DNA from 3 places in the Leclercia adecarboxylata genome. Region 2 is predicted to be linked to each of the others. Evidence: predicted binding sites of a transcription regulator. Region 2 holds the regulator's gene; each other region holds the start of a gene.

Region 1 (10,370 bases), 2.5 Mb from region 2:
CATAATTCCACTGCTGCTTGTCCAGCAGGCTGGATAGCGCGCGAGATTTGAACTCGCTCACAAATAAACTCCCTCACAGCCGCAACACTGATTCCAGTATTCAGGACTGGAGTCCACTATGCTGGAATCAAGCAAAGTACCGGCGCTGACCCGCGCCATTGATATTCTCAATACCATTGCCCGTCTGGGGCCGTGCAGCGCCGCGACCATCATCGAGGAGCTCGGCATCCCGAAAAGCACCGCCTATCTGCTGCTGGGTGAGCTGAGAAAACAGCGCTTTCTGAGCCTCGATAACCAGGATAACTACTGCCTGTGGACCAAGCTGGTGGAGCTGGCAGGCCAAGCCGTCAGCCGGATGGATCTGCGCGAGCTGGCGCGCCCGCGTCTGACCCGGTTGATGGACGAATGCGGCATGCTGTGCCACCTCGGCATCATCGATCACGATAACGCCTACTATATTCTGAAGATCGAGTCCCCGGCCACCATCAGCGTGCGCTCCCATGAGGGCAAAAGCCTGTCGCTCTCCCGCTCGGGCATTGGCAAGTGTCTGCTTGCCTGGCAACCCACCCAGACGCAGGAGGCAATTATCGCCGGTCTGAGCTGGGAGCGAGCCACCCCGACCACCATTACCGATCCCGGGCAGCTGCGGAGCGAGCTGGCACGCATTCGCGCCAGGGGCTGGAGCTTTGATAACGGCGAAGACTACCCCGACGTGCGCTGCGTGGCGGCCCCGGTCGTTAATGCCAGCAACGAACTCACCGCGGCGATCTCGGTGGTGGGCACCCGGCTGCAAATCAACGAGGACAACCGCGACTACCTGGCCGGTAAAGCCATTGCCTGCGCGAAAGACATTTCCCGCTTACTGGGCTGGAAAAGCCCCTTCGAACAACACGCCTCATAAAATGGAGAACATCATGACCCTACCAAAGATTAAACAGATCCGCGCCTGGTTCACCGGTGGCGCTACGGCAGAGAAGGGCGCTGGCGGCGGCGATTATCACGACCAGGGGGCTAACCACTGGATCGACGACCACATCGCCACCCCGATGAGCAAATACCCGCAGTATGAGCAGTCGCGCCAGTCGTTCGGCATTAACGTCCTCGGTACGCTGATTGTCGAAGTGGAGGCCGACAACGGCCAGACCGGTTTTGCCGTCTCCACCGCAGGAGAGATGGGCTGCTTTATCGTGGAGAAACACCTCAGCCGCTTTGTTGAGGGCAAGTGCGTCAGCGACATCAAGCTCATCCACGACCAGATGCTCGGGGCGACGATGTTCTATGCAGGCTCTGGCGGGCTGGTGCTGAACACCATCTCCTGCATCGACCTGGCGCTGTGGGATCTGTTCGGCAAGGTGGTTGGGCTGCCGGTCTACAAGCTGCTGGGCGGTGCGGTGCGGGATGAAATTCGTTTTTACGCCACCGGCGCGCGCCCGGACCTGGCGAAAGAGATGGGCTTCATCGGCGGTAAAATGCCGACTCACCGGGGGCCGCACGACGGCGACGCCGGGATCCGCCAGGATGTGGCGATGGTGGCGGAGTACCGGGAAAAATGTGGCCCTGATTTCTGGCTGATGCTGGACTGCTGGATGAGCCAGGATGTGAATTACGCCACGAAGCTGGCCCACGCCTGTGCGCCCTATAACCTGAAGTGGATTGAAGAGTGCCTGCCGCCGCAGCAGTATGAAGGCTACCGCGAGCTGAAGCGCAATGCCCCGCCGGGCATGATGGTGACCAGCGGCGAGCACCACGGCACCCTGCAGTCCTTCCGCACGCTATCGGAGACCGGGATCGACATCATGCAGCCGGACGTGGGCTGGTGCGGCGGCTTAACCACCCTGGTGGAGATCGCCGCCATCGCCAAAGCCCGTGGGCAGCTGGTGGTGCCGCACGGCTCGTCGGTCTACTCCCATCACGCGGTGATCACCTTCACCAACACGCCGTTCAGCGAATTCCTGATGACCAGCCCGGACTGCGCCACGCTGCGTCCGCAGTTTGACCCGATCCTGCTCGATGAACCGGTGCCGGTGAATGGCCGCATCCACAAATCGGTACTGGATAAACCCGGTTTCGGCGTCGAGCTCAACCGTGACTGCGCCCTGAAACGTCCTTACAGCCACTAAACCGCCGCGCCGCGCACCGGCGTGGCGTCACCGTTCACTGAGGATTGTCTATGAGTATGACTCTGCTTGACGGCGTGGTCAGGAAAAACCGCGCCCGTCTGATCCCGTTTATGCTGGCGCTGTACGTGCTGGCGTTTCTGGATCGCTCTAACATCGGCTTCGCCAAGGAGAGCTACCAGATCGATACCGGGCTCAGCAACGAAGCCTACGCCCTCGGGGCCGGGATCTTCTTTGTGGTCTATGCCCTGCTGGGGGTTCCCGCCAACCTGCTGATGCGCAAATTCGGTGCCCGGACGTGGATTGGCACCACCACGCTGCTGTGGGGATTCCTCTCTGCGGCGATGGCGTGGGCCGATACCGAAAGCAAATTCCTGCTGATCCGCACCCTGCTGGGGGCGGCGGAAGCGGGCTTCTTCCCCGGCATGATTTACCTTACCTCCCAGTGGTTCCCCCAGCGCAACCGCGCCAGCATCATGGGGCTGTTCTACATGGGCGCGCCGCTGGCGCTGTCGCTCGGATCGCCGCTCTCCGGCGCGCTGCTGGAGATGCATGGCTTTATGGGCCATCCCGGCTGGTTCTGGATGTTTGTTATCGAAGGGCTGATCGCCGTGGGGGCCGGGGTCTTCACCTTCTTCTGGCTTGACGATACACCGCAGCAGGCACGCTTCCTGAACGCAGAGGAGAAACAGGCGCTGATCAACCAGTTGGCGAGTGAAGAGCAGAGCAAAGCGACGTCACGCCTGAGGGATGCCCTGCGCAATGGCCGGGTCTGGCAGCTGGCCTTTATCTACATGACCATTCAGATTGCCGTCTACGGGCTGATCTTCTTCCTGCCGACCCAGGTCGCTGCGTTGCTTGGCACCAAAGTGGGCTTTACCGCCTCGGTGGTGGCGGCGATCCCGTGGGTTGCGGCGCTGTTTGGCACCTGGCTTATCCCGCGTTATTCCGACCGCACCGGCGAACGGCGCAACATCGCCACCCTGACGCTGCTGGCTGCCGGTATTGGGGTGGGTGTGTCGGGGCTGGTGTCGCCGGTACTGGCGATAATGGCCCTGTGCGTGGCCGCGGTGGGGTTCATTGCCGTGCAGCCGGTCTTCTGGACCATGCCGACGCAGCTGCTCTCCGGCACCGCGCTGGCGGCAGGGATTGGCTTCGTCAACCTGTTTGGCGCGGTGGGCGGTTTTCTCGCCCCGCTCATCCGGGTGGAAGCCCAGAACGTCTTTGGCAGCGATGCCGCCGGGCTGCTGGCGCTGGCCGCCATCGCCATTCTCGGTTCGCTGGCGATCTTCGTGCTGGGAGTGACCCGCTCCGTGCCGCAGGCCGACCGCATACATCATTAATTTTCAGGGAGTTATTATGCAGAACGTTCTTTCTAACCCTTTTAAGCAGGCCCTGCGAAACGGCGAACCGCAGATTGGGCTGTGGCTGAGTTCCACCTCGTCCTACATGGCGGAGATAGCGGCAACCTCAGACTATGACTGGCTGTTAATCGACGGGGAGCATGCGCCTAACACCGTTCAGGATCTCTACCACCAGCTGCAGGCGATTGCCCCTTATGCCAGCCAGCCGGTGATCCGCCCGGTTGACGGCGAGCGCAGCCTGATCAAACAGGTGCTGGATATTGGTGCCAGAACGCTGCTGATCCCGATGGTCGACAGCGCAGAGCAGGCGCGGGAGATCGTCTCGGCTACGCGCTATCCGCCGCTGGGCACGCGCGGTGTCGGGGCAGGGGTGGCGCGAGCGGCGCGCTGGGGACGAGTCGAAAATTACATGGCTCAGGCCAATGACGAGCTCTGCCTGCTGATTCAGGTGGAGAGCAAAACGGCGCTGGATAACCTGGATGCGATCCTGGAAGTGGAGGGGATTGACGGCGTGTTTATCGGTCCGGCCGATCTGTCGGCGTCGCTGGGTTATCCGGACAACGCCGGGCACCCGGAAGTCCAGGCGATTATCGAGCGCAGCATTCGCCGCATTTGTGCTGCGGGTAAAGCCGCAGGCTTTCTTGCGGTCGATCCACAGATGGCGCAAAAGGCGCTGAGCTGGGGGGTGACCTTTGTTGCGGTAGGCGTGGACACCATGCTCTACACCGACGCCCTCGACAGGCGACTGGCGATGTTCAAAACACCGTTATCCGCGGCCAGTAAAACGAGTTATTAATCAGGGGGAGCCCGGCAGTGACGTTCTGCCGGGCGCTTGCTTAAACCAGCGCCTGTGCCAGCAGGCTAATGGGATGCTCGCAGCGCTTGTGGGTGGACATCTCAATCTGCCATTTACAGGTTTCACAGTCGGTCACCACAAGATCCGCGCCGCTCTCCTCAATCTGGCGGAACAGCGGGGCACCGATTGCCTGTGATGTTTCGTAGTTTTCCCGCTTAAAGCCGTAGGTGCCCGCGATGCCGCAGCAGCGCGAATCCAGCACCGTTAGCTCAAGGCCCGGAATTAACCGCAGCAGCTCCAGCGTATAGAGAGCCCAGCCCATCTTTTCCATATGGCATGGCGTGTGATAGACCACTTTCAGCGGTAACGCCTTCAGGGGCAACGTCTGTCCGCCGTCCAGCTTGCGCCACAGAAAGCGCGTCGCCAGCTCGATATGTTCCCGCAGGCCGCTGTTATCGACATCCAGCAGGTGCGGATACTCATCGCGCAGCGTAAAAGTACAGGTGGACGAGGTCGCCAGCACCGGGATCCCCTTGTCGACAATGGCCTCGCGCAGCGACGAAACGTTGCTTTTTGCCTGCCTGCGCGCTTTATCCGTAAACCCGTTGGCGATGAGCGGGACGCCGCAGCACTTCTCTTTGCTGAGAAGCTGTACCCCGGTCCCCATGGCGTTAAGCACTTTCAGCAGATCTTTTCCCAGCTGCGGATGGTTGTAGTTCACGTAACAGCCGTGGAAGAAGGCGACCTGTTCGGCAAACTGCGCCTGTTCCGCCGCAACGGATTTATACCAGCGGCGGAAAGTCCCGTGAGAATATTTTGGCAGGCTGCGGTGATGGTCGATTTTAAGCGTGGCGTCCAGCAGCTTGCGCACCGGCTCGAGTGAGGTAGCGGCATTCACCAGCGGGGCAAAGGGCGTTGAGAGGCTGCCCATCAGATCGGTATGGCTCAGAATGGCGTCCCGCAATGACGGTTTTTGCCTGCTGTAGCGTGCCCGGGCGCGCTGGATAATATCCCCGATGTTGACATCCGACGGGCAGGCCACCTCACAGCGTTTACAGTTGATGCAGTATTTCAGCGCCTCATCGTAGAGCCTGCCGTCCTTCAGGCGCAGGCGCTCGCCGTCGGGCCCCGCCTGCTTCGGACCGGGATAGCGCGGGTTCACGCCGCTGACCGGGCAGACCGTGGTGCAGACCGTGCATTTAATGCAGCTTTCGAAACGGGTATCGTTCATTGTTCAGCCTCCGTGCGCTGAATAATCTGCTCCGCAACGTAGAGTGCCGTTACGGCACAAACGCCGCCGCCACAGCCCTGGGTGATGGGATCGTAGCCGCCCAGCACGGAGCCGATGGCGAAAAGATTGCCGATCGCCTTACCGGAAAGCTGCGGGTGCAGATGGCTATCCACGATAACGCCGAACTGCTGCCAGGGCTGCGGCGTAAAGAAATCGCTCTGATACCAGTCCGCGCGAGACGGACTTTGCCTGACATTCAGTCCCAGAATGGCTTCCCGGATCCCCTCGCGGGTGCTGAGCAGCCCGTTGCTGAAGAAGCTGCCGCTTGCCAGCACGGTGAAGTGCGCGCGCAGGGGAATATCGCCATGGTTGCGCGTCCATACCTCGCTGACTGCCCCGTCGGTCAGGGTGATTTTTTTCACCTCGTCTCCCGCCATCCACACGCCGCCCTGCGCCACAAATTTGCGCTGGAGCTGGGTATGGAGGCGAATGCCGGGCACCGAAGGGGGAAGCCCAGGCAGTAACCCGAGCGTGCAGGGCAGGCGATCCGAAAGCCAGCGCCAGAGCCTGTTGTCGCTTAAGCCAAAGCAGGCGGGCATAAAGAGCGCGTCACATGTTTCGCCGAGCGGCCTGAGGGCGTCGTACAGCAGCGACCATCTCTCCTCGTTATCCAGAAAACGGGCGATGTTCACCGCGCGAAACTCGCTCGGGTTATCGCGCAGGACATCCAGTTCGGGCAGCTCAATCTCGGCCGCCTCGGCGTTAACGCCCTGGCGACACAGCGATGCCGCCGCAAGATGTGCCTGAAAATCAAGAAAACCGCTGATGCCCACCACCCGCACGCGCGCGGCATTAAAGGGGGCAACGGGCACCTCTTCAGGGCTGAGCCAGGCAGAGCGCAGTTTGCCAAGCGGCGTGACCCGCTGATGATTTTGCCTGGCGCTCCCCTGCAGACGCGCGCCGCACTCCGCCAGCAGCGCTTCGGTTTCCAGCGCCAGGCGGTCAATATGCTGCGCACCGGTCAGATGATAAGGGTGCTCCGGCGGCAGTTTATCGCGGCACCTTTCGTCCACCAGATCCAGCGAGCCCGAGGAGAAGTGCAGGGCGCTCTGGCCCCGGGTGATAATGGCGCAGCGCAGCCCCTGCTTCGTGAGTTTGATGCCGCAGAGCAAGCCCGCCAGCCCGCCGCCGACAATCACCGTATCAAATTTCATCCTGTTGCTCCTTCTCAAGACCGCAAAGCCCCTGGTAGACCCAGCGGGTAAACTCGGTTTCGCGCAGGGCATCGCCCCAGGCGACGGGCTGAATGCCTTTCCAGCGTTCATTCAGAAAAGCGCTGAGCTGATCCAGCGACTGGGTGGCGGTAGTGGTGTTAAAACGCTGCAACAACCCGGCGGCACGACAGGCGCAGAGTTCGCCCTGGCAGGTGCCCATGCCCACGCGGGTGCGGCGACGGAGATCGAGCAGGCTATTGACCGTCAGGTTCTCCACCGCGTACTGCACTTCACCGGCGGTAACGGCTTCACATTCGCAGACCAGACTGCGGCTAAGCCGCCCTTCACCCAGCCAGGCCGGCGTCCTGTCGCCATGGCGATAGACGGCCGACCCGCGCAGCGGGGCAGGGAGGGAGATGATCTTTTGCAGCGTTTTCTCGGTGGGCTGCCGCGATCCGGGCAGCGGTTGTTCTGCGGTGACGCACGGCTGGCTATTGCCCAGCTTGCGGCAGACGGCATCGGTCGCAAGCTGGGCCATCAGACGGTAGGTCATCAGCTTGCCGCCGGTAATGGTAATGAACCCCTCCATGCCGTCGCGCTCAGCGTGATCGAGAAGCACGATGCCCCGGCTAACGTTACGTCCGCTCGGATCGTTATCGCTGGCGACCAGCGGACGTACTCCGGCATAGGCACGGAGAATGCGGGTCTGCGCCATCACCGGGGCCAGTTTTTCCCCTTCGCGCAGCAGGATATCCACCTCTTCGGCGGTCACGCGATTGTCATCAATCTGGCTGTAGTCGACGTGGGTCGAGGTCGTCCCGATTAACGAAATGGTATCGCCGGGGACGAGGATATCGGCATCGGACGGTTTGCGGCAGCGGTTGATCACGTGGTTATTAATACGGTGGTCGAGGATCAGCAGCGAGCCTTTTGCCGGGAACATGCGAACCGACAGGTCGGCGTATTCCGCGATGCGCTGTCCCCAGATCCCAGCGGCATTAACGACCACGGAGGCAAACAGCTCGCTCTGTTCGTTGTATTGCGCGTTAAACAGCCGCACGCCACAGATGCGATCGCCTTCGCGGATAAGCCCGGTGACGTCGTGTCCGGTCAGAATGCGCGCGCCATGCTCGCGGGCGTCCAGCATATTGGCGGCCGTCAGGCGAAAAGGATCAACCGTACCGTCAGGCACTTTCACCGCCCCCGTCAGAGCCGGGTTGACCGAGGGCTCAATGCGGCGCGCGAGGGCCGGGTCGATGGCCTCGGCCACAATCCCCGCCGCCCGGCAGGCGGTAATAAAGGTCGACTGAAAGGCGAGATCGTCTTCGGGAAGGGTGATAAACAGACCGTCGGTCGGTTCGATGCAGTGGCGGGCGATGCGCCGCAGGATCTGATTTTCGGCAATACACTCGCGTGCGGATTCACCGTCGGTAACCGCATACCGCGCGCCGCTGTGCAGCAGACCGTGGTTACGACCGGTTGCGCCTGTCGCAATATCATGGCGCTCCAGAAGCGTGACGCTCAGGCCGCGAAGGGCGCAATCGCGTGCGATCCCGGCACCCGTTGCACCACCGCCAATGATAATCACATCGCTGTAACCTGGATCGTGAATTGTCATTGTCATCCCTCAGTGTTCGTTTTTTATCATTTAGCCACATGAAAACTGTGGTTTGTTTGATTTCGAACACAAACGAGCGAAATTCGAAACTGAAACAGTGTTTTGTGCGCCTTTTTGCGCATTTTGTCATATTTCTGTAACAATCTGTGCGTTGATTCACAGTAACAATCACCGTGATTTCTTAACATCCCCGCCTCTGGAATTCAGGTGCGAGCCACCTGCTCATTCACTTCAAGGCCACGGAGGCTGTCATGCTCAGTATCTTCAAACCTGCGCCGCACAGGGCGCGTCTGCCTGAGGCAGAAATAGATCCGCTCTACCGCCGTCTGCGTTGGCAAATTTTCCTGGGGATCTTCTTCGGGTACGCGGCGTACTACCTTGTACGTAAAAACTTTGCGCTCGCCATGCCGTATCTGGTGGAGCAGGGCTTCTCCCGTGGCGATCTCGGCTTCGCGCTGTCGGGGATCTCTATCGCCTACGGGTTTTCCAAATTCATTATGGGCTCCGTGTCGGATCGCTCGAATCCGCGCGTGTTCCTGCCCGCCGGTCTGATCCTGGCGGCAGCGGTGATGCTGTTTATGGGCTTTGTTCCCTGGGCAACCTCCAGCATTGCCATCATGTTCGTCCTGCTGTTCCTCTGCGGCTGGTTCCAGGGCATGGGGTGGCCGCCATGCGGACGCACCATGGTGCACTGGTGGTCGCAAAAAGAGCGTGGCGGCATTGTGTCGGTGTGGAACTGCGCCCATAACGTGGGTGGCGGTATTCCGCCTCTGCTGTTCCTGCTGGGGATGGCCTGGTTCAACGACTGGCACGCTGCGCTCTATATGCCTGCCTTCGGCGCCATCGTGGTGGCGATTATCGCTTTCGCTCTGATGCGCGACACGCCGCAGTCCTGTGGCCTGCCGCCGATTGAAGAGTACAAAAACGACTACCCGGATGATTACAGCGAGCAGCATGAAGAAGAGCTGACCGCAAAACAGATCTTCATGAAGTACGTGCTGCCTAACAAACTGCTGTGGTACATCGCGGTGGCGAACGTCTTCGTCTACCTGCTGCGTTACGGGATCCTCGACTGGTCACCGACCTACCTGAAAGAGGTGAAGCACTTCGCACTGGATAAATCGTCCTGGGCCTATTTCCTGTATGAATACGCCGGTATTCCCGGCACGCTGATTTGCGGCTGGATGTCGGACAAAGTGTTTAAAGGCAACCGTGGCGCAACGGGGGTGTTCTTCATGACCCTGGTGACCATCGCGACCGTTGTCTACTGGCTCAACCCGCCGGGTAATCCGGGTGTGGATATGGCCTGTATGATCGTTATCGGCTTCCTGATTTATGGTCCGGTTATGCTGATTGGTCTGCACGCTCTTGAACTGGCACCGAAAAAAGCGGCGGGGACGGCGGCAGGCTTTACCGGTCTGTTCGGCTACCTCGGCGGCTCTGTCGCAGCGAGCGCGATTGTCGGCTATACCGTTGACTTCTTCGGCTGGGACGGCGGCTTTATGGTGATGATTGGCGGGAGCGTGCTGGCGGTACTGCTGCTGATTGTGGTCATGATCGGTGAAAAACGTCACCACGCGGAAGTGCAGGCGCGTCGTCAATAAGGTGCAGGTTTATGGCTGGATAACCAGGTGGCGGCTTCGCCTGACCCGGCCTGTGAACTGCGGTTTTGTAGGTCGGGTAAGCGAAGCGCCACCCGACACAATCACATCTCGATCTCAATATCCCCTTTTGCCCGGCAGCAGCAGGGCAAAATTTCCCCTTCGTTGATAAAGGCCAGCGGTTCGGTGACCCAGTCAACCTGACCGGCAACCAGACGACAGCGGCAGGAGCCGCAGTAGCCTTCGCGGCACTGGTATTCAACGGCAATCTGATGGGATTCCAGCGCAATAAGCAGGGAGGGGTGCTCTTCCTGGCACAGAACTTCTGTGCCAGAAAGACGAAGCGTCACGCGGCTCATCAGAGCTGGAAATCGCTCAAATCGTCGGTGTTAACTTCAGAGTCAATCTGACCGACAAGGTAGGAGCTCA
Region 2 (10,370 bases):
GCCAGTTCACCCTGCGCCTTTTGCACGCTTTCGCCATTCTGGCGCAACCGCTGCTGCAGGGGCTGATAGCGGGCATGCAGGGTGGTCAGGCGCTGGCGTGCCCCGCGGGACTGGGTCTGGAGCGCCATCTCAGCGGCGGCCTGTTCCGCGCTGAGCGTCAGCGTGCTTTCCGGTAATCCGGCCAGCTTCTGGCGTAACTCCGTCAGACGCCGGGTCAGGGTCGCCATCTGCGTTTTGTCGCGGTTGAGCTGGGTAAAGTGCGCCCGCCAGCCGGCAATCTCCTGACTCCACTGGCGGAAGCGATCGTGTTCGGTGAGCCACTGGGTGAGCGCGTTCAGTTCGGTTTGCAGCTCATCGCGCGCGCGCAGGGCCCCGTTGCGAATGCGCGAGCGCAGCTCCACTCTGGACTGTAAGCGAGTATTCACCTCCTGCATCTGCTGCTCGGTTTGCGACAGAAGGGCAAGCTGCTCCTGCTGCCGCTCCCACTGCGGACGCAGCTGGGCCGCAGGCTGGGCCAGATGCAGCTTTTCCAGCTCGGGCATGGCGTCGGTCAGAGCCTGCTGCGCCTGCTGTTGGGCTGCCATCGACTGCTGTTGCTCACGCACAAGCTCATCGTGGCGGGTAAGCCATTGAAAATCTTTCTGTTGCGCCTGCTGCTGGGCCAGCAGCTGCGCTTCTTCGTCAGTAAGTACCTGCAAACCTTGCTGAAGCTGCTGCTGCTGTTCTTCACTGAGCAACACCACCCCGGCTGCCTGGGCCTGACGTTTCTCCAGCTCGCTGCGCGCCGCTTTATGTTTTTCAAATACCATAGCGGAAATCTGGCCGTAAATTTCCGTGCCGGTCAGCTCTTCCAGCAGTTCGGCGCGCTCTTTCGGTTTGGCGTTCAGGAAGGCGGCGAACTGTCCCTGAGATAAGAGCATTGAGCGGGTAAAGCGGTCGTAGTCGAGCCCGGTCAGGGAGGCGACCAGCTCCAGCTTGTCCTTTACTTTATCCGCCAGAATTTTGCCATCTTCACACTGGGCCAGCTCCACGCGGGGCACCTGCAGATTGCCGTCCGGCTGGTTACGCGCCCGGTTCTGGCTCCAGAAGGCACGATAGGCGATCCCTTTGACTTCAAACTCCACTTCGGCGAGGCACTCGGCGGTGTCGCGGGTCATCAGGTCGTTTTGCGACTGCGAGACCGTATTCAGGCGCGGCGTCTCGTGATAGAGCGCCAGGCAGATGGCGTCCAGCAGGGTGGTTTTACCCGCACCGGTCGGGCCGGTAATGGCAAACAGGCCATTGCTGAGGAAAGGCTCGGCGGTAAAGTCGATTTTCCATTCGCCCTTGAGGGAGTTGAGGTTTTTCAGGCGCAGGCTGAGAATTTTCATGCGTCATCCTCCTCATTGCTGAGGGCGTGGAGCGTGTGGCTGAACAGTTCGTTGAGCCGGGCACGCTGGGCATCATCCAGGGTTTCCTGTGCGAGGCGGCGCTCAAAAACTTCCTCCACCCGCAGCTCGCTGAGGGTTTCCCGCAGGCTGCTGGCCAGGCTCTTTTCGCGCTGCTCGCGGCTGCGGCGCACCAGCAGCACCTCCACCGGCAGATCTTCCGTCAGGTTCTGGATCTTGCGCTGCATGTCGTGCAGGTACTCATCGGTGGTGAGTTCGATATCCAGCCAGACGGGCGGCGTTTGTTCCACGCCGCGCCACTGCTCAAGCTGGGCGGTAATGGCCGCCAGATCGCCCTTCAGCACCGCCAGCGGCTGGGTAATGGGCACCTCAAGTGATTCGACGGCGCTAAGCTTACCCTGGTCGAAACTCACCAGATGCACGCATTTGCTTTTGCCGGTTTCATCAAAGCTGAGGGGAATAGGGGAGCCGCAGTAGCGAATATGCTCGCAGCCGCCAATCATCTGCGCCCGGTGGATGTGGCCCAGGGCGATATAGTCTGCCGCCGGGAAATGCTGGGCGGGAAAGGCATCCAGCGTACCGATATAGATGTCACGTACCGCGTCACTTTTACTGGCCCCGACGGTGGTGAGATGCCCGGTCGCGATAATCGGCAGCACGCTGTCGCCGCGAAGGGCGCAGGCCTGGGTATATTGATCGTCATAATAGTGGGTGATGGCTTTTAACAGCTGCTGCTGTTTCTCTGTCCCGGACAGACCCGCCTGGCTCTGCACCACGTCGCGCGGACGTAAAAAGGGGATTGGGCACAGCACCGCCCCGGGCGTGCCGTCGCGTCTGTTCAATATTTGCGGAGCATGGCCGGCGCTGGCGACCACGGTGGTATTCAAAAAAGCCAGGATCTCACGGGATTCATTCAACGTGGCGACGGAATCATGGTTGCCCGCTACTATCACCAGATGGCAGCCGGTTTTTTGCAGGTTCACCACGAAACGGTTATAGAGCTCGCGCGCATAGCTCGGCGGCGAGCCGGTATCGAAGATATCCCCGGCCACCAGGATGGCATCGACGTCCTGTGATTGCGCAGTCTCAAGCAGCCAGTTGAGGAACGCTTCATGTTCGGCGGCGCGGCTTTTGCTGTAAAAATTTTGTCCCAGATGCCAGTCCGAGGTGTGAAGTATGCGCATAACAGATCCGTGGCAAAAAAAGGTTAGCGGGATTATAAACTTTCAGGGTGACGAAGATAACCGTTACAATCGGGGCTGCCATAAAACAACGGCTTGCCATTATTAGCGGGTACGTTTTTCATAAATCTGTCATAAATCTGACGCATAATGACGCCGTATTACAAACATGTAACCTCAATAAGACAGGGCTAAGTATGGCGAGACGTATTCTGGTCGTAGAAGATGAAGCACCCATTCGCGAAATGGTCTGTTTCGTGCTCGAACAAAATGGCTTTCAACCGATAGAAGCCGAAGATTACGACAGCGCGGTGAATCAGCTCAACGAACCCTGGCCCGATCTGATCCTGCTTGACTGGATGTTGCCTGGCGGCTCTGGTCTGCAATTCATCAAATATATCAAACGTGAAGCGCTAACCCGCGATATCCCGGTGATGATGTTAACCGCCCGTGGCGAAGAGGAAGATCGCGTTCGTGGCCTGGAGACCGGCGCGGATGACTACATCACCAAACCCTTCTCCCCGAAAGAGCTGGTGGCACGCATTAAGGCCGTGATGCGACGTATTTCACCGATGGCGGTGGAAGAGGTGATTGAAATGCAGGGCCTGAGCCTGGATCCTACCTCGCACCGCGTGATGACCGGTGAAAACCCTCTTGATATGGGGCCGACCGAATTCAAACTGTTGCACTTCTTCATGACCCACCCGGAGCGCGTCTACAGCCGCGAGCAGTTGCTCAATAATGTCTGGGGCACTAACGTTTATGTTGAAGATCGAACGGTGGATGTTCACATTCGCCGTTTGCGTAAGGCACTCGAAACCAGCGGTCACGATCGCATGGTACAGACCGTCCGCGGCACGGGTTATCGTTTCTCCACCCGTTTCTGAACAATGACAGGAGTGTGACGCGTGCTGGAACGTCTGTCATGGAAAAGGCTCTGTTTTGAACTGATACTTTGCTGTATCCCGGCCCTGATCCTCGGGGCCTTAATCGGTTATTTACCCTGGTTTTTACTGGCAGCGGTCACAGGACTGCTGATCTGGCATTTCTGGAATTTGCTCCGCCTGTCATGGTGGCTGTGGGTTGACAGAAGTATGACGCCGCCGCCCGGCAGCGGAAGCTGGGAACCTCTTCTGTATGGCCTGCACCAGATGCAGATGCGTAATAAAAAACGCCGTCGTGAGCTGGGCAGTCTGATCAAACGCTTTCGCAGCGGCGCGGAATCGCTGCCGGATGCGGTGATACTCACCACCGAAGAGGGAACAATGTTCTGGTGCAACGGTCTGGCACAACAGCTGCTGGGCCTGCGCTGGCCGGATGATAACGGGCAAAACATTCTCAACCTGCTGCGTTATCCGGAGTTCACGCAGTATCTGAAAAAACGCGACTTCACCCGCCCGCATAATCTGGTGCTCAACAACGGTCGTCATCTGGAGATCCGCGTGATGCCCTACAGCGACAAACAGTGGCTGATGGTGGCGCGCGACGTGACGCAAATGCACCAGCTCGAAGGGGCGCGGCGCAACTTCTTCGCCAACGTCAGCCACGAATTACGCACCCCGCTGACGGTGCTGCAGGGCTATCTGGAGATGATGCAGGAGCAGACCCTGGAGGGTGCGCCGCGGGAAAAAGCGCTGCAGACCATGCGCGAGCAGACGCAACGCATGGAAGGCCTGGTGAAGCAGTTGCTGACCCTCTCGCGCATTGAGGCGGCTCCGACCCTGGCGCTGAATGAAACGATCGATGTGCCGATGATGCTGCGGATGTTAGAGCGCGAAGCGCAGACCTTAAGCCAGCAGCAGCACCAGCTTACCTTCGAGGTGGATAACACCCTGAAAGTGCGCGGCAGTAACGACGAGCTGCGCAGCGCGATCTCGAACCTGGTCTATAACGCGGTGAATCATACCCCCGCCGGGACCCACATCACCGTGCGCTGGCAGCATGTGCCCACGGGGGCGGAGTTCAGCGTTGAGGACAATGGCCCGGGGATCGGTCCGGAGCATATTCCTCGTCTGACCGAGCGTTTTTATCGGGTGGATAAAGCGCGTTCCCGGCAGACGGGCGGCAGCGGCCTGGGGCTGGCGATTGTTAAGCATGCCATCAATCACCACGACAGCCGTCTCGATATCGTCAGTACGCCGGGTAAGAGCACGCGTTTCAGCTTCGTGATCCCGGAACGTTTAATTGCCAGTAACAGCGCCTGACGGCGTCACTGTAATCAGATATTGCCACAGGCCAGCGTATGCTGGCCTGTTTGCTTTGCAGTCAACCGAAGCGCGGGTAAATTTTATACGCCTGTTGCTTTTTTGTTCGCATGATTAGCCATGAGTTTTTCTTATAAATGGTGTAATGTTCCACGCTCATCTTTCAGGCTGGCATATTGTTCTGGTTTTCAGATCCCATATTGCCTTTAAACGTTATAAGCGTTTAAATTGCCCCCCTGATATCGTCGGACAGACTGTATTTGCGTGGTAAATCGAAAAACTATTCTTCTCCACGCCGGTAGGAAAGCATTTCCCGCTGAGGTTGCACATTTTTTCCGCTGTTTTGTTCCGCAACGGATAGCGAAAAATTCAACGTTTTCAACACCACATCCACAGGCAGTAAGGTTTTATGACCCATCAATTGAAATCGCGCGATATCATCGCGCTGGGCTTTATGACATTTGCGCTGTTCGTTGGCGCTGGCAACATCATCTTTCCTCCCATGGTTGGCTTACAGGCGGGTGAACACGTCTGGACGGCGGCTATTGGCTTTTTAATTACCGCCGTAGGTCTGCCGGTACTGACCGTCGTTGCGCTGGCGAAAGTTGGCGGCGGCGTTGACAGCCTCAGCGCGCCGATTGGCAAGGTGGCCGGGGTGATGCTGGCCGTGGTCTGCTACCTGGCGATCGGCCCGCTGTTCGCGACGCCGCGTACCGCGACCGTCTCCTTCGAAGTGGGGATTGCCCCGCTGACCGGCGACGGCCCGCTGCCGCTGTTTATCTACAGCCTGGTTTACTTCGCCATCGTGATTCTGGTGTCGCTCTATCCGGGCAAGCTGCTGGATACCGTGGGTAACTTCCTGGCACCAATGAAGATCCTGGCGCTGGTGGTACTGGCTGTTGCGGCGATTATCTGGCCTGCCGGCCCGCTGAGCTCCGCGACCGAAGCGTACCAGAATGCGGCATTCTCTAACGGATTTGTGAACGGCTATCTGACCATGGATACGCTGGGCGCGATGGCGTTCGGTATCGTGATCGTTAACGCTGCGCGTTCCCGCGGCGTGACCGAAGCGCGTCTGCTGACCCGTTACACCGTCTGGGCTGGCCTGATGGCGGGCGCAGGGCTGGCGCTGCTCTATCTGGCGCTGTTCCGTCTCGGTTCCGACAGCAGCGTGCTGGTTGACCAGGGCGCTAACGGTGCGGCAATCCTGCATGCGTACGTTCAGCACACCTTTGGTGGCGCGGGAAGCATGATGCTGGCTATCCTGATCTTCCTGGCCTGTCTGGTGACGGCGGTTGGTCTGACCTGTGCCTGTGCAGAGTTCTTTGCCCAGTACGTGCCGCTCTCTTACCGCACGCTGGTGTTTATCCTGGGCGGCTTCTCCATGGCGGTGTCGAACCTCGGTCTGAGCCACCTGATTCAGGTCTCCATTCCGGTGTTGACCACCATCTACCCGCCGTGCATCGTGCTGGTCGTGCTGAGCTTCACCCGCGGCTGGTGGAACAATTCCACACGAATTATCGCGCCGGCCATGTTTATCAGTCTGCTTTTTGGTATGCTTGACGGCATTAAGGCATCTGCTATCAGCGCCATTCTGCCTGCCTGGACACAGCGTCTGCCGCTGTCCGAACAGGGTCTGGCGTGGTTGATGCCTACCGTTGTTGCACTGGTACTGGCAATTATCTGGGATCGTGCTGCAGGGCGTCAGGTTACATCGAACGCGCACTAATCAACGGCTGAATGTTTAACCACGGGGCGTAATGCCCCGTGGTTTTTTGTTTTTTTTAGTCTGAAATGGCATGACAACAAATGGAAAGCACTAACAAACTCAAGCGTGGATTGAGCGCCCGTCACATCCGCTTTATGGCGCTGGGTTCTGCAATCGGTACTGGTCTTTTTTATGGCTCGGCAGATGCCATCAAAATGGCCGGTCCCAGCGTTCTGCTGGCGTATCTTATCGGCGGTGTTGCCGCTTACATCATCATGCGTGCGCTGGGGGAGATGTCGGTACATAACCCGTCAGCCAGCTCCTTCTCCCGCTATGCGCAAGAAAACTTAGGCCCGCTTGCTGGCTATATCACCGGCTGGACCTACTGCTTCGAAATCCTGATTGTCGCTATCGCCGACGTAACGGCGTTCGGCATTTATATGGGCGTCTGGTTCCCGACCGTGCCGCACTGGATCTGGGTGCTCAGCGTGGTGCTGATCATCTGCGCCATCAACCTGATGAGCGTGAAGGTGTTTGGCGAGCTGGAGTTCTGGTTCTCCTTCTTTAAAGTCGCCACCATTATCATCATGATTGCTGCCGGTATCGGCATCATTATCTGGGGTATCGGCAACGGCGGAGAGCCGACCGGGATCCACAATCTGTGGAGCAACGGCGGTTTCTTCAGTAACGGCTGGATAGGCATGGTGATGTCGCTGCAGATGGTGATGTTTGCCTACGGCGGGATCGAAATCATCGGTATTACCGCCGGTGAAGCCAAAGATCCTGAGAAGTCCATCCCGCGCGCCATCAACTCGGTGCCGATGCGTATCCTGGTCTTCTATGTGGGCACGCTGTTTGTGATCATGTCCATCTACCCGTGGAACCAGGTTGGTACCAACGGCAGCCCGTTCGTGCTGACGTTCCAGCATCTGGGGATCACCTTTGCCGCCAGCATTCTTAACTTCGTGGTGCTGACCGCCTCGCTTTCCGCCATCAATGCCGACGTCTTCGGCGTGGGGCGTATGCTGCACGGCATGGCCGAGCAGGGCAGTGCGCCGAAGGCATTCGCCAAAACCTCCAGCCGCGGTACGCCGTGGGTGACGGTGCTGGTGATGACCGTGGCGCTGCTGCTGTCGGTCTACCTCAACTACATCATGCCGGAGAACGTCTTCCTGGTGATTGCGTCGCTGGCGACCTTTGCCACCGTCTGGGTGTGGATCATGATTCTGATGTCGCAGATTGGCTTCCGCCGCCGTCTGTCGCCGGAAGAGGTAAAAGCGCTGAAGTTTAAGGTGCCGGGCGGCGTGGCAAGTACCGTTGCTGGCCTGATCTTCCTGGTCTTTATTATCGGCCTGATTGGTTACCATCCGGAAACCCGCATCTCGCTGTATGTCGGCTTTGCGTGGATTGCGCTGCTGCTGGTGGGCTGGGTGTTTAAACGCCGCCGCGAGCGTCAGTTAGCGCAAGTGCAGTAACAGCAATGCCCGGCAAACGCCGGGCATTTTTCTCCTCCCCCTTCCTCCTCCCCCAATAAACCTCTCCGTGAGGAGTGAACATCAACTACCCTGTGGCAAGGTGACCTCATTTCTGGGAAAGGGGATAAAAGATGTTGAATGCATGGCACCTGCCGGTTGCCCCATTTGTTAAGCAAAACAACGATAAACTTGTCATCACGCTGTGGCTGACGGGCGAGAATTTGCCTGAGCGGGTGACGCTGCGCGCTGAAATCGATAATGAAGAGACGTCGCTGAAAATGCAGAAGCAGCGCAGCCAGCCGCAACCCGGCGTAACGGCCTGGCGGGCCACCCTCGACGTGGAGAAAGGGCAGCCGCGCCGCCGCTACAGCTTTAAGATGCTCTGGCATAACCGCCAGCTGTGGTTCACCCCGCAGGGTTTCAGCCGTTTTCCACCGGCGCGGCTGGAGCAGTTTGCCGTCGATTACCCCGATGCCGGGCCGCAGTGGGTGGCCGACCAGGTCTTTTATCAGATCTTCCCGGACCGCTTTGCCCGCAGCCAGCGGCGCAACCCGGAACTGGATCGAACCTATCATCACCATGCCGCGGGGCATGAGACGCTCTTCCGGGAGTGGGATGAGCCGGTAACCGCCCAGGCAGGGGGATCGACGTTTTACGGTGGCGATCTCGACGGCATCAGCGAGAAGCTGCCCTATCTGAAAAAACTGGGCGTCACGGCGCTCTACCTCAACCCGGTGTTTGTCGCCCCCAGCGTGCATAAATACGACACCGAAGATTATCGCCACGTGGACGAGCGCTTTGGCGGCGACGTCGCCCTGTTACGCCTGCGGGAGAACACCCACCGGGAGGGGATGCGCCTGATCCTCGACGGCGTGTTCAACCACAGCGGTGATTCCCACGCCTGGTTCGACCGCCACAACCGGGGGACGGGCGGGGCCTGCCATAACCCGGACTCGGCCCAGCGGGACTGGTACAGCTTTGACGACGAGGGCCGCGCCCTCGACTGGCTGGGCTACGCCAGCCTGCCGAAGCTGGATTATCAGTCGTCCGGGGTGGTGGATGAGATCTACGGCGGCGAGGACAGCATTGTTCGTCACTGGCTGAAAGCGCCGTGGAGCATGGATGGCTGGCGGCTGGACGTGGTGCACATGCTCGGCGAAGGCGGCGGGGCGCGCCATAATCTGCAGCACGTCACCGGGATCACCCGTTCGGCAAAAGAGGCCAATCCAGAGGCTTTCGTCTTTGGTGAACATTTTGGCGACGCCCGCCAGTGGTTACAGGCTGATGCAGAAGATTCGGCGATGAACTATCGCGGCTTCACCTTCCCGCTGTGGGGTTTCCTCGCCAATACCGATATCTCCTACGATCCGCAGCAGATTGATGCGGAAACCTGCATGAGATGGATGGATAACTACCGCGCCAGCCTTTCCCATCAGCAGCAGCTGCGCATGTTTAACCAGCTCGACAGTCACGACACCGCCCGCTTTAAGTCGTTGCTCGGCAAAGATGTCGCCCGCCTGCCGCTGGCCATCACCTGGCTGTTCACCTGGCCTGGGGTGCCGTGTATTTACTATGGCGATGAGGTGGGGCTCGACGGCAATAACGATCCGTTCTGCCGGAAGACCTTCCCGTGGGAGGATGAAAAACAGGACAAAACCCTGCTGGCGCTCTACCAGCGGTTAATCAGGCTGCGCAAGCAGAATCAGGCCCTGCGCTACGGCGGCTGTCAGGTAGTGTACGCCCACGACAACGTGGTGGTGTTTATGCGCGTCTACAACCAGCAGCGGGTGCTGGTGGCCATTAACCGGGGCGATGCCTGTGAAGTGGTGATGGACGATTCGCCGCTGCTCAACGTTAAGCAGTGGCAGCTGAAAGAGGGGAAAGGCGTGGCGCAGGACGGCGTGCTGTCGCTCCCGGCGATCTCGGCTTGCGTCTGGTTCGGTAATTAATTTGCTGTACGGCAGGTGCTGAGCGCCTGCCGCCTGCTTTTCGGGTGGGAAGAATTTCTGAAAAGCGACTAGTTTTACAGTCAGAGATAGCGGAAATGCAACAATTTGTGTCAATCTGCGTAACCCATATACGGTGGAAGGTGGAAACATGGATGAGCTACTGATCTTTGGCTGCATTGTTTTATTGTTCGTGGGGGTGGTGGTGCCGATCCTCGCGATTGTCGCCCTTAACCGCACCTCGGCGTTTCGCTTTGAGCTAACGGTTCTGCGCCGCCGTCTTGAGGAGCTTGAACAGCGCGGCGTGGCAGAAAAACCTGCGATGCCGCAGGCTGAAGCGGTGACAACTGCGCCGACACTTGTGGCCCCGGAACCGGTCGTCGTCGCCGTTGTGCCCGAGCCTGCCGATCCCTGGCTCTCCCGGGCGAAGCCTGCACCCGCTGCCCGGGAGCCAGACCCTGTTAACGC
Region 3 (10,370 bases), 1.1 Mb from region 2:
GGCTGTCCGGCACCAGTTTCAGCATGTTCTCGGTGGTACGGATGACGATAGGCACCTGCAGCAGCGCCAGCGCAATCACGCCCGCCCAGCCGGAGAAATGTTCCATCTGCGCCACTACGATGGTGTAAACGAACAGGCCGACCACAATCGATGGGGCAGAGAGCAGGATGTCGTTGATAAAACGAATCACCTCCGCAATCCAGGATTTACGGCCGTACTCCGCCAGATAAATCCCCGCCATGATGCCAAGCGGCGTGCCGAAGACGGTCGCCCAGAGGATCAGCAGGCCGCTGCCCGCCAGGGCGTTAGCCAGACCGCCACCCGCCGTATTTGGCGGCGGCGTCATCTCGGTGAACAGCGCCAGGGACATACCGTCGATACCGCGCGTCACCGTGGAGAACAAAATCCAGATCAGCCAGAACAGACCAAATGCCATGGTTGCCATGGAGAGCGTCAGGGCGAGGCGGTTTTTCATGCGGCGTTTTGCCTGCATTTTGCGGCGGGATTCCGCCAGCGCCACGGTATTTTGCATTTCGAGCGTAGCCATCAGCGTGCCCCCTCATTTTTCGCCAGGCGCATGATCATCACTTTAGAGATCGCCAGAACGATGAAGGTGATAACAAACAGAATTAAGCCCAGTTCCATCAGCGCAGCAACGTGCAGGCCGGATTCCGCTTCGGCGAATTCGTTAGCCAGCGCAGAGGTGATGCTGTTACCCGGCATATAGAGCGAGGCGCTGTCGAGCTGGTAGGTATTACCGATGATAAAGGTCACCGCCATGGTTTCACCCAGCGCCCGACCCAGACCCAGCATAATGCCGCCGATCACCCCATTTTTGGTGAACGGCAGGACGATACGCCAGATAACTTCCCAGGTGGTGCAGCCGATACCGTAGGCCGACTCTTTCATCATCACCGGGGTCTGTTCAAAGACATCGCGCATAACCGCCGCAATGTACGGAATAATCATGATGGCGAGGATCACGCCTGCCGCCAGGATGCCGATACCGAAAGCCGGACCGGAGAACAGGGCGCCCACGAACGGGATAGCGGAAAGGACGTTGCCCACAGGCTCCTGGAAGTAGGTCGCAAACAGCGGGGCAAAAATAAACAGGCCCCACATGCCGTAAACGATACTTGGGATCGCCGCCAGCAGCTCAATGGCGATACCGAGCGGACGCTTCAGCCAGTTCGGCGCCAGTTCGGTCAGGAACAGGGCGATACCGAAGCTCACCGGCACTGCAATCAGCAGGGCGATAAACGAGGTGACCAGAGTGCCGTAGATCGGTACCAGCGCACCGTAGATATCGTTCGGCGCATCCCACTCTTTGGTCCACAGGAAGGAGAAACCAAATTTCTGGATGCTCGGCCAGGAGGAGAAAATCAGGGACACGATAATGCCACCCAGCAGCAATAGCACAATCAGCGCAGCCAGTTTTACCAGCGCGCTGAAAATCATGTCACCTTTTTTACCCGGAGGGTTAAATGCAGGCTTGGTTGCAGCCATAAATTACTCTTCTGTTTGAGACGTCTTACGAATATGCCCGGCGGCGCTGGCGCTTACCGGGCCTACAGTCGGAACCGTAGGGCGGGTTAGCGTTAGCGCCACCCGCCATCTTCGTCAAAAATATCCTGTTAGTACAGCGCTTTACCGCTGCTGTCTTTCACGTTGGTTTTCCATGCAGCACGAATCTGCTCAACCACGCTGTCCGGCAGGCTGGCGTAATCCAGGTCGTTAGCCTGTTTGCCGCCGTTTTTGTATGCCCAGTCGAAGAACTTCAGCACTTCAGCGCCCTGCTCTGGCTTCTTCTGATCTTTGTGGACCAGGATGAAGGTGGTAGAGGTGATTGGCCATGCGTCTTCGCCTTTCTGGTTCGTCAGATCCTGAGCGAAAGATTTGCTCCAGTCAGCGCCTTTGGCAGCGTTAGCAAAGTTCTCTTCGGTCGGGCTGACAGGTTTGCCGTCGGCAGAAACCAGTTTGGTGTAGGCCAGGTTGTTCTGCTTGGCGTAAGCGTATTCTACGTAGCCGATTGAGCCAGGCAGACGCTGTACGAACGCGGCGATACCGTCGTTACCTTTACCGCCCAGACCGGTTGGCCAGTTAACGGTAGAGCCAGAACCGACTTTGGATTTCCACTCTTCGTTCACTTTCGCCAGGTAGCTGGTGAAGACGAAGGAGGTACCGGAGCCGTCAGCACGACGAACCACAGCGATGTTCTGCGAAGGCAGTTTCACGCCCGGGTTCAGTTTAGTGATGGCTTCGTCATCCCATTTTTTGATTTTGCCGAGGTAGATATCACCCAGGGTTTTGCCATCGAGCACCAGTTCGCCGGACTTCAGGCCAGGGATATTCACCGCCAGCACAACACCACCGATAACGGTCGGGAACTGGAACAGGCCTTCCTGCGTCAGTTTTTCATCAGACAGCGGAGCGTCAGATGCGCCGAAATCAACGGTATTTGCGGTAATTTGTTTAACGCCACCGGAGGAGCCGATACCCTGGTAGTTCACCTTGTTACCAGTCTCTTTCTGGTAGGTATCAGCCCATTTGGCATACACCGGCGCAGGGAAGGTTGCACCAGCGCCAGTCAGGCTTGCCTCTGCAAACACAGAGAACGCGCTCATCGATAAGGTCGCGGCGACAACAGTTGCGACAGTGGTACGCATAACTTTCATAATGTCTCCTGCAAGATTTTCGTAAATCGTTGTTTAGTGGCTACGATGAGCAAAATAGGACAAAGAGGTGACAGATAAATGTACGAATTATGACAGTTTTATGACAGCGAGAATTTCGCTTTGGGAATATTAAAATAACTCTTTAATATCAGTATCTTGAGCATCATTATGACATTAAGATTTCAGAAAAATTTTCTTTCTGTGACACTGAAAAAGTTAGCTGAAGATGACAGTTTGTCATTAAAAAAGGCGGGATAAAGCGGATAAAAAAGCTCCACCCGAAGGTGGAGCCTGAAGGGATTACTCTACGGTCACGGACTTCGCCAGGTTACGCGGCTGGTCGACGTCGGTGCCTTTGATCAGCGCGACGTGGTAGGCCAGCAGCTGCAGCGGAACGGTATAGAAGATTGGCGCAATCACCTCTTCCACATGCGGCATCTCGATGATGTGCATGTTGTCGCTGCTGGTAAAGCCGGCATCGCTATCGGCGAAGACATACAGCACACCGCCACGGGCACGCACTTCTTCGATGTTGGACTTCAGTTTTTCCAGCAGTTCGTTATTCGGTGCCACAACAATAACCGGCATATCCGCGTCGATCAGCGCCAGCGGGCCGTGCTTCAGCTCGCCTGCCGCATAGGCTTCTGCGTGGATATAGGAGATCTCTTTGAGCTTCAGCGCGCCTTCCAGGGCAATCGGATACTGATCGCCACGTCCGAGGAACAGAGCGTGATGCTTGTCGGAGAAATCTTCCGCCAGAGCTTCAATGCGCTTGTCCTGGGAGAGCATCTGCTCAATACGGCTTGGCAGCGCCTGGAGACCATGAACGATGTCATGCTCAATCGCCGCATCCTGGCCTTTCAGACGGGCCAGTTTCGCCACCAGCATCAGCAGTACCGTCAGCTGGGTGGTGAACGCTTTGGTGGAGGCCACGCCGATTTCGGTGCCGGCTTTGGTCATCAGCGCCAGGTCGGATTCACGCACCAGCGAGGAGCCCGGCACGTTACAGATTGCCAGCGAGCCCAGATAACCCAGCTCTTTAGACAGACGCAGCGCCGCCAGGGTATCAGCCGTTTCGCCGGACTGGGACAGGGTGATCATCAGGCTGTTACGACGCACGGCCGATTTGCGATAGCGGAATTCGGAGGCGATCTCCACATCACAGGGTACGCCTGCCAGGGCTTCGAACCAGTAGCGGGAAACCATACCGGAGTTGTAGGAGGTGCCGCAGGCCACGATCTGAATGTGCTCAACGTTTGCCAGCATTTCGTTGGCGTTAGCGCCCAGCTCGCTCAGATCCACTTCACCGTGGCTGATGCGCCCGGTCAGGGTGTTTTTGATGGCGTTCGGCTGTTCGTAAATCTCTTTCTGCATGTAGTGACGGTAAGCGCCTTTGTCGCCCGCGTCGTACTGCAGGTTGGATTCGATATCCTGACGTTTTACCGGCGCGCCAGATTTATCAAAGATTTTAACGTCGCGACGGGTCACTTCCGCAATATCACCCTCTTCCATGAAGATGAAGCGACGGGTTACCGGCAGCAGCGCCAGCTGATCGGAAGCGATAAAGTTCTCACCCATCCCCAGACCAATCACCATCGGGCTGCCAGAGCGGGCTGCCAGCAGGGTGGACGGATCGCGGCTGTCCATGATCACGGTGCCGTAGGCGCCGCGAAGCTGTGGGATGGCGCGCAGGACGGCTTCACGCAGCGTACCGCCCTGCTCCAGCTCCCAGTGAACCAGGTGGGCGATCACTTCGGTGTCGGTTTCAGAGACGAAGGTATAACCACGCTCGGTAAGCGCTTCGCGCAGCGGTTCGTGGTTTTCAATGATGCCGTTATGCACCACCACAATGTGTTCAGAGACGTGCGGGTGCGCGTTGCCTTCCGAAGGTTCACCGTGGGTCGCCCAGCGGGTATGGGCAATGCCTGTACCACCGTGCAGCGGGTTCTCTTCTGCGGCCTGCGCCAGCATGTTTACTTTACCGAGACGACGCAGACGGGCCATATTCCCTTCGGCATCCACCACTGCCAGACCGGCAGAGTCATAACCACGGTACTCCAGACGACGTAACCCTTCGAGAAGGATTTCAGCAATATCACGCTGCGCGACTGCGCCAACAATTCCACACATAGTTAGATTTCCTGATTTTGGCATTATGCCATGCGTTGTCGCTGACCTGTTTTGCCCTTTTTACGGGCGCCCCGAGCCTTGTAGAGAGTGGGGTTATATTTTTAGTTACTGCCTTTGGGCGGGGGATTATGTTATCCCCTCAACCCTGTCTGCCTGATGCAGCTACGCCTTATCAGGCCTACAAAAATCTTACTTCTTCACCGGACGTTTCCAGCCCTGCTTGTGCACCTGCGGCACACGGCTGATCACCAGCTCGTTATCCGCCACATTGCGGGTGACGGTGGTCCCGGCGGCAATGGTGACCCCTTTACCGATGGTCACTGGCGCCACCAGCTGGGAATCTGAACCTACAAACACATCGTCACCGATGATGGTTTTAAACTTGTTTGCGCCATCGTAGTTACAGGTGATGGTACCCGCGCCAATATTGACGTTGTCGCCGATCTCCGCATCACCCAGATAGGTCAGGTGCCCGGCTTTGGAGCCTTTGCCCAGACGCGCTTTTTTCATTTCAACGAAGTTGCCGACGTGTGCGCCTTCCAGCAGCTCAGCGCCCGGACGCAGACGGGCAAAAGGCCCGATGGTGCAGGCGGCTTCCAGATGGGCATCTTCCACCACGCTGTACGGGCTGATTTCGCAGTCATCGCCAATCACGCTGTTTTTGATCACGCAACCAGTACCGATTTTGACGCGGTTACCCAGCGTTACGTTGCCTTCCAGAATAACGTTAGTATCGATTTCGACGTCGCGCCCGTGGTTAAGCACCCCACGCAGATCGAAACGCGACGGATCGCGCAGCATAACCCCAGCCAGCAGCAGTTTTTCAGCCTGCTCGGACTGGTAAATACGTTCAAGACGGGAAAGCTGGAGGCGGTTATTCACGCCGTCCGTTTCGCTGATGCGCGCCGGATGAACGGCAACGATCTCACGCCCTTCCTGATACGCCATCGCGATGATATCGGTGATGTAGAACTCGCCCTGGGCGTTGTTATTGTTCAACTGCGACAGCCAGCGCTTCATGTCTGCGCCGTTGGCGATCAGTATACCGGTGTTAATTTCCTGGATTTCACGCTGCGCATCGGTGGCATCTTTATGCTCGACAATGCCCGTCACTTTGCCGTTTTCACGCGTGATACGGCCATACCCGGACGGATCGTCCAGCTTGACGGTCAGCAGACCAATGCCGCCCTGCGGCTTCGCGGCACGCAGGCGAACCAGCGTCTCGACGGAGATCAGCGGCACGTCGCCGTAGAGCATCAGAATGTCTTCGTCGTCGGAGAAGAACGGGGCAGCCTGCTGCATGGCGTGGCCGGTACCCAGCTGTTCAGCCTGCAGCACCCAATTGAGCTTGTCATCACGCAGCGTCTGCTTCAGCAGATCGCCGCCGTGGCCGTAAACCAGATGCACCTGGCTCGCGCCCATTTCATTAGCGGCATCAATAACATGCTGCACCATCGCTTTCCCTGCCAGGGTGTGCAGCACTTTAGGAAGATCGGAATACATGCGGGTGCCTTTGCCTGCGGCAAGAATGACCACGCTCATTGCAGTGTTCAACATACACGTCCTGACTGTAATTTGAGTGAAAAGTAAAACCCTTTGGCGTTGAAAATTCTACATATTTTGCGCCATAAAATGGAGTGGTGGTAAAGCGCGCAATGTCGCCTGCTTCGGGCGTTATAAAGGTTCTTTTTACCGCAAATTAAGGGGCTTTGCCTGTGAAATATAGCCTCCTTTAGCGAAGTCTCCAGCCCTCACAACACGTTAGTGATTTTTTCGCTGCAGAAATAAAGCCTTCCGTAACCAAAACGCTGTTTTAATTATCGAAATGTGTGACGCGTAAAAAAGAAACACCGTTTTATTCTGATAATAATAGCGCTCAATTATTACTCAGGAGAATAAGATGAAGTCTACAATACCTCTGGCCCTGATGATGTGTAGCGCCTTTTCCGCGATGGCAACGGAACAACCGCATGTCTGGAAAGCCATTGCCTTTGGGCAATCAACGGATCTGAATTTTTCCTCGAACGTCCTGCCCGAAAAAATCGGCACTAACGATGTCACCATCGACGGGAAAAAGCTTTCCGTGCAGGAGAGCGCCGATCTGACAAAAGCCATTACCCTGGAAAGTCGGGGCGGCAAAATCGCCAACTCCCACGACGGATTAACCTTTTTCTATACCGAGTTACCTGCGAGCGAGAATTTCGTGTTGCAGGCCAATATTCGGGTCGACCAGTTTGGACCGGAGAACGGCGCAAAACCCGCCGCGCAGGAAGGCGCCGGGCTGCTGGTACGCGATGTCCTCGGCAACCCGCGTCAGGAGCCGCTGAAAACCGGCTATGAAGAGTTCCCGGCGGCATCGAACCAGGTGATGAACGCCATCATGACCCAGGATAAAAAAGATCATCAGCGGGTGAAGCTGCAGGCCATCACCCGGGAGGGGATCAGCCATCCCTGGGGAGATGCCGGGGCCGCGATTAAAAAACAGAGTTACAAGGAAGAGGTGGACCTGAGCCAGACACCAGAGTTTCGTCTCAAACTCCAGCGAACCGACGACGGGTTTATTACCGCCTGGGCTCCGCTGGACAGCGACGCCTGGGTCAGCAAGAGCGTGCCGCGCGCCGACCTGATTTCGGTGCAAAACAAGGATCACTATTACGTCGGCTTCTTTGCGTCCCGCAATGCCAAAATTACGGTGACTAACGCCTCGCTGACCACCACCAGCGCCCATACCGTGCCTTCCGCGCCCTGGCAGGCAGAGCCGCTGCCGGTCGTGGTGCAGCTGGCGTCCGGCACCGTGAGTACTTCGTCAGATTATCTGCTGCAGGCCCGGGCCAATGAGGACGGGGTATTCAGCGTAAGACAAAACGAAGTGGTGATCGGTAATGAGAAAGCGGTGAAAGCGGGTGAGATGTATACCCTGCCAGCCCGCGTCGAGCAGACCAGCACCTTTACGCTGACCTTCACCCCTGCTGACGGAAAATCCGTAAATCAGCAACTTACCGTGGAACGCGTTGCGGACAGAGATACGGCGCTGCTGTACGTCGCCCCGGAAGGAAAAGCAGATGCGAAAGGCACAGCCGATGCGCCACTGGATCTCGCCACCGCCATCACGCTGGTGGCACCCGGCGGCAAACTGATGCTAAAAAGCGGCGATTACCCGCGCAGCGAAATCCCGCTCTCTGCCAGCGGCACCCACGACAAGCTCAAAACGCTGGAGGCTGACGGGAAAGTGGTGATCCACGGTCTGCTGCTGGATGCCAGCTACTGGCATATCAAGGGTATCGACGTCACCGGGAAAAGCCTGCGCGTCCAGGGCAGCCATAACCTGATCGAGCGCGTCACGGCATACCGCAATGACGACACCGGGATCCAGATCTCCTCTCCGGAGAAGATCGGCCGGCCACTATGGGCGAGCTACAACCGGGTCGTGGATTCCGAATCTTATGCCAATGAGGATCCCGGCAAGATTAACGCCGATGGCTTTGCGGTGAAGATGCGGGTCGGGGAAGGTAACCGGCTGGAGCATTGCTATGCCCACGATAATATCGACGACGGTTTTGATCTGTTCAACAAGATTGAAGATGGCGCAAACGGCGTGGTGGTGATCGAGAACTCGGTGGCCAGCAATAACACCAGTAACGGCTTTAAGCTCGGCGGGGAAGGGCAGCCGGTGGCGCACCAGATCCGCAACAGCAAAGCCACGGGCAATCACCTGGACGGTTTCACCGATAACTTTAACCCCGGCAAGCTGGTGGTGGAGAACAACATCGCTGTGGATAACCAGCGCTTCAACTATATCTTCCGCCCGAGCCCGTACGGAGATGTCTCAACCCAGGGAATCTTTACCGGCAACCTGTCGATTCGTAATAAGCCAGGCGAGTATGACGATGCGGTGGTGGGAACCGTTGATAACACCAACTACTTTATTGCGAAGGGTAAAAGCGTGAACAGTGACGGGAAGGAACTGGATAAAACGCAGGTAAAAATGTAATCGCCAGAGAGGCGCTTCGCTTATCACACTACGGTAAGCGTGGCGCCACCCGGCATATCAGCACTTAGTTATTGAACGTACCGAAAGAGACGTTCATGTTGCTGAAAAGGGCGATGATTTTGTTGATGGTTTTCATGATGGCATCCTGATATTTTTGGAGTTCAGTTTTGTGATATTCATCACAAAACGAAGTCTACTCCTGACCATTTCGCCGATCAATCTTTTTGTGACGTAAATCACAAAATAATAAAACATCGTTTTAGTTTCAGATTTAGTGAAACGGAACCATAAAAAAAGCCAGTCTGGAGACCAGACTGGCTTTCGTACTTTCAAGCCGGTGTTACATCGCTTTTTTGGTCAACTCGATAACGCGCAGTTTCGCGATCGCTTTGGCCAGCTCTGCAGACGCCTGAGCGTAATCCACGTCGCCATGAGAGCTCTTAATGTGCTCTTCTGCTTTACGCTTCGATTCCAGAGCTCGCGCTTCGTCGAGATCCTGGCCACGAATTGCGGTATCAGCCAGTACGGTCACGCTGCCAGGCTGCACTTCAATAATGCCGCCAGACAGATAGATAAACTCTTCATGACCGAACTGTTTAACGATGCGGATCATACCAGGCTTAATGGCGGTGAGCAGCGGGGCGTGACCCGGGAAAATACCCAGTTCACCTTCGCTACCCGTTACCTGGATTTTCTCGACCAGACCAGAGAACATTTGTTGCTCTGCGCTGACGACGTCCAGGTGGTAAGTCATTGCCATATCACCCTCCGATTAAGGCGTTAAAGTTTTTTGGCTTTTTCCACGGCTTCGTCGATGGAACCCACCATATAGAACGCCTGCTCCGGCAGGTGATCGTATTCGCCTTCCATGATGCCTTTAAAGCCACGGATGGTGTCTTTCAGCGCAACGTATTTGCCCGGGGAACCGGTAAATACTTCTGCTACGAAGAACGGCTGGGACAGGAAGCGCTGGATCTTACGCGCACGTGCTACCACCAGTTTGTCTTCTTCAGACAGTTCATCCATACCCAGGATGGCGATGATGTCTTTCAGTTCCTGATAACGCTGCAGCAGGGACTGTACGCCACGCGCGGTGTCGTAGTGTTCCTGACCAACAACCAGAGGATCCAGCTGACGGCTGGTGGAGTCCAGCGGGTCAACGGCCGGGTAGATACCCAGAGACGCGATCTGACGGCTCAGTACCACGGTTGCATCTAAGTGAGCAAAGGTGGTTGCTGGAGATGGGTCAGTCAGGTCATCCGCAGGTACGTATACCGCCTGAACGGAGGTAATAGAACCGGTTTTAGTAGAGGTGATACGTTCCTGAAGAACACCCATCTCTTCCGCCAGCGTTGGCTGATAACCTACCGCAGAAGGCATACGACCCAGCAGTGCGGATACTTCCGTACCGGCCAGGGTATAACGGTAGATGTTGTCAACGAACAGCAGTACGTCACGACCTTCGTCACGGAACTTCTCAGCCATGGTCAGACCGGTCAGCGCAACGCGCAGACGGTTTCCAGGTGGCTCGTTCATCTGGCCGTAAACCAGGGATACTTTGTCCAGAACGTTGG

What was found. Region 2 encodes PhoB, which activates phosphate uptake and scavenging genes when phosphate is short. Its sites were predicted from a motif close to CTGTCATAAAACTGNCNNAT; they were not measured.
Region 1: the regulator PhoB is predicted to act here: its motif matches at 8,464-8,483, upstream of glpT (glycerol-3-phosphate transporter).
Region 3: the regulator PhoB is predicted to act here: its motif matches at 2,763-2,782, upstream of pstS (phosphate ABC transporter substrate-binding protein PstS).

The regions. Positions count from the first base shown of each region.
Region 1 covers NZ_CP040889.1:455,074-465,443, reverse strand. Annotated here, with positions in the region: gene FHN83_RS03995 (IclR family transcriptional regulator) at 119-901, shown strand; gene rhmD (L-rhamnonate dehydratase) at 915-2,120, shown strand; gene FHN83_RS03985 (MFS transporter) at 2,171-3,460, shown strand; gene yfaU (2-keto-3-deoxy-L-rhamnonate aldolase) at 3,477-4,277, shown strand; gene glpC (anaerobic glycerol-3-phosphate dehydrogenase subunit GlpC) at 4,318-5,508, opposite strand; gene glpB (glycerol-3-phosphate dehydrogenase subunit GlpB) at 5,505-6,722, opposite strand; gene glpA (anaerobic glycerol-3-phosphate dehydrogenase subunit A) at 6,712-8,340, opposite strand; gene glpT (glycerol-3-phosphate transporter) at 8,592-9,944, shown strand; gene yfaE (class I ribonucleotide reductase maintenance protein YfaE) at 10,046-10,300, opposite strand; gene nrdB (class Ia ribonucleoside-diphosphate reductase subunit beta) at 10,300-10,370, opposite strand, start outside.
Region 2 covers NZ_CP040889.1:3,113,880-3,124,249, forward strand. Annotated here, with positions in the region: gene sbcC (exonuclease subunit SbcC) at 1-1,370, opposite strand, end outside; gene sbcD (exonuclease subunit SbcD) at 1,367-2,572, opposite strand; gene phoB (phosphate response regulator transcription factor PhoB) at 2,767-3,456, shown strand; gene phoR (phosphate regulon sensor histidine kinase PhoR) at 3,478-4,773, shown strand; gene brnQ (branched-chain amino acid transporter carrier protein BrnQ) at 5,183-6,502, shown strand; gene proY (proline-specific permease ProY) at 6,583-7,956, shown strand; gene malZ (maltodextrin glucosidase) at 8,088-9,905, shown strand; gene FHN83_RS16660 (DUF2339 domain-containing protein) at 10,054-10,370, shown strand, end outside.
Region 3 covers NZ_CP040889.1:2,048,589-2,058,958, reverse strand. Annotated here, with positions in the region: gene pstA (phosphate ABC transporter permease PstA) at 1-547, opposite strand, end outside; gene pstC (phosphate ABC transporter permease PstC) at 547-1,506, opposite strand; gene pstS (phosphate ABC transporter substrate-binding protein PstS) at 1,635-2,675, opposite strand; gene glmS (glutamine--fructose-6-phosphate transaminase (isomerizing)) at 2,976-4,805, opposite strand; gene glmU (bifunctional UDP-N-acetylglucosamine diphosphorylase/glucosamine-1-phosphate N-acetyltransferase GlmU) at 4,995-6,362, opposite strand; gene FHN83_RS11605 (right-handed parallel beta-helix repeat-containing protein) at 6,706-8,796, shown strand; gene FHN83_RS11595 (F0F1 ATP synthase subunit epsilon) at 9,137-9,556, opposite strand; gene atpD (F0F1 ATP synthase subunit beta) at 9,577-10,370, opposite strand, start outside.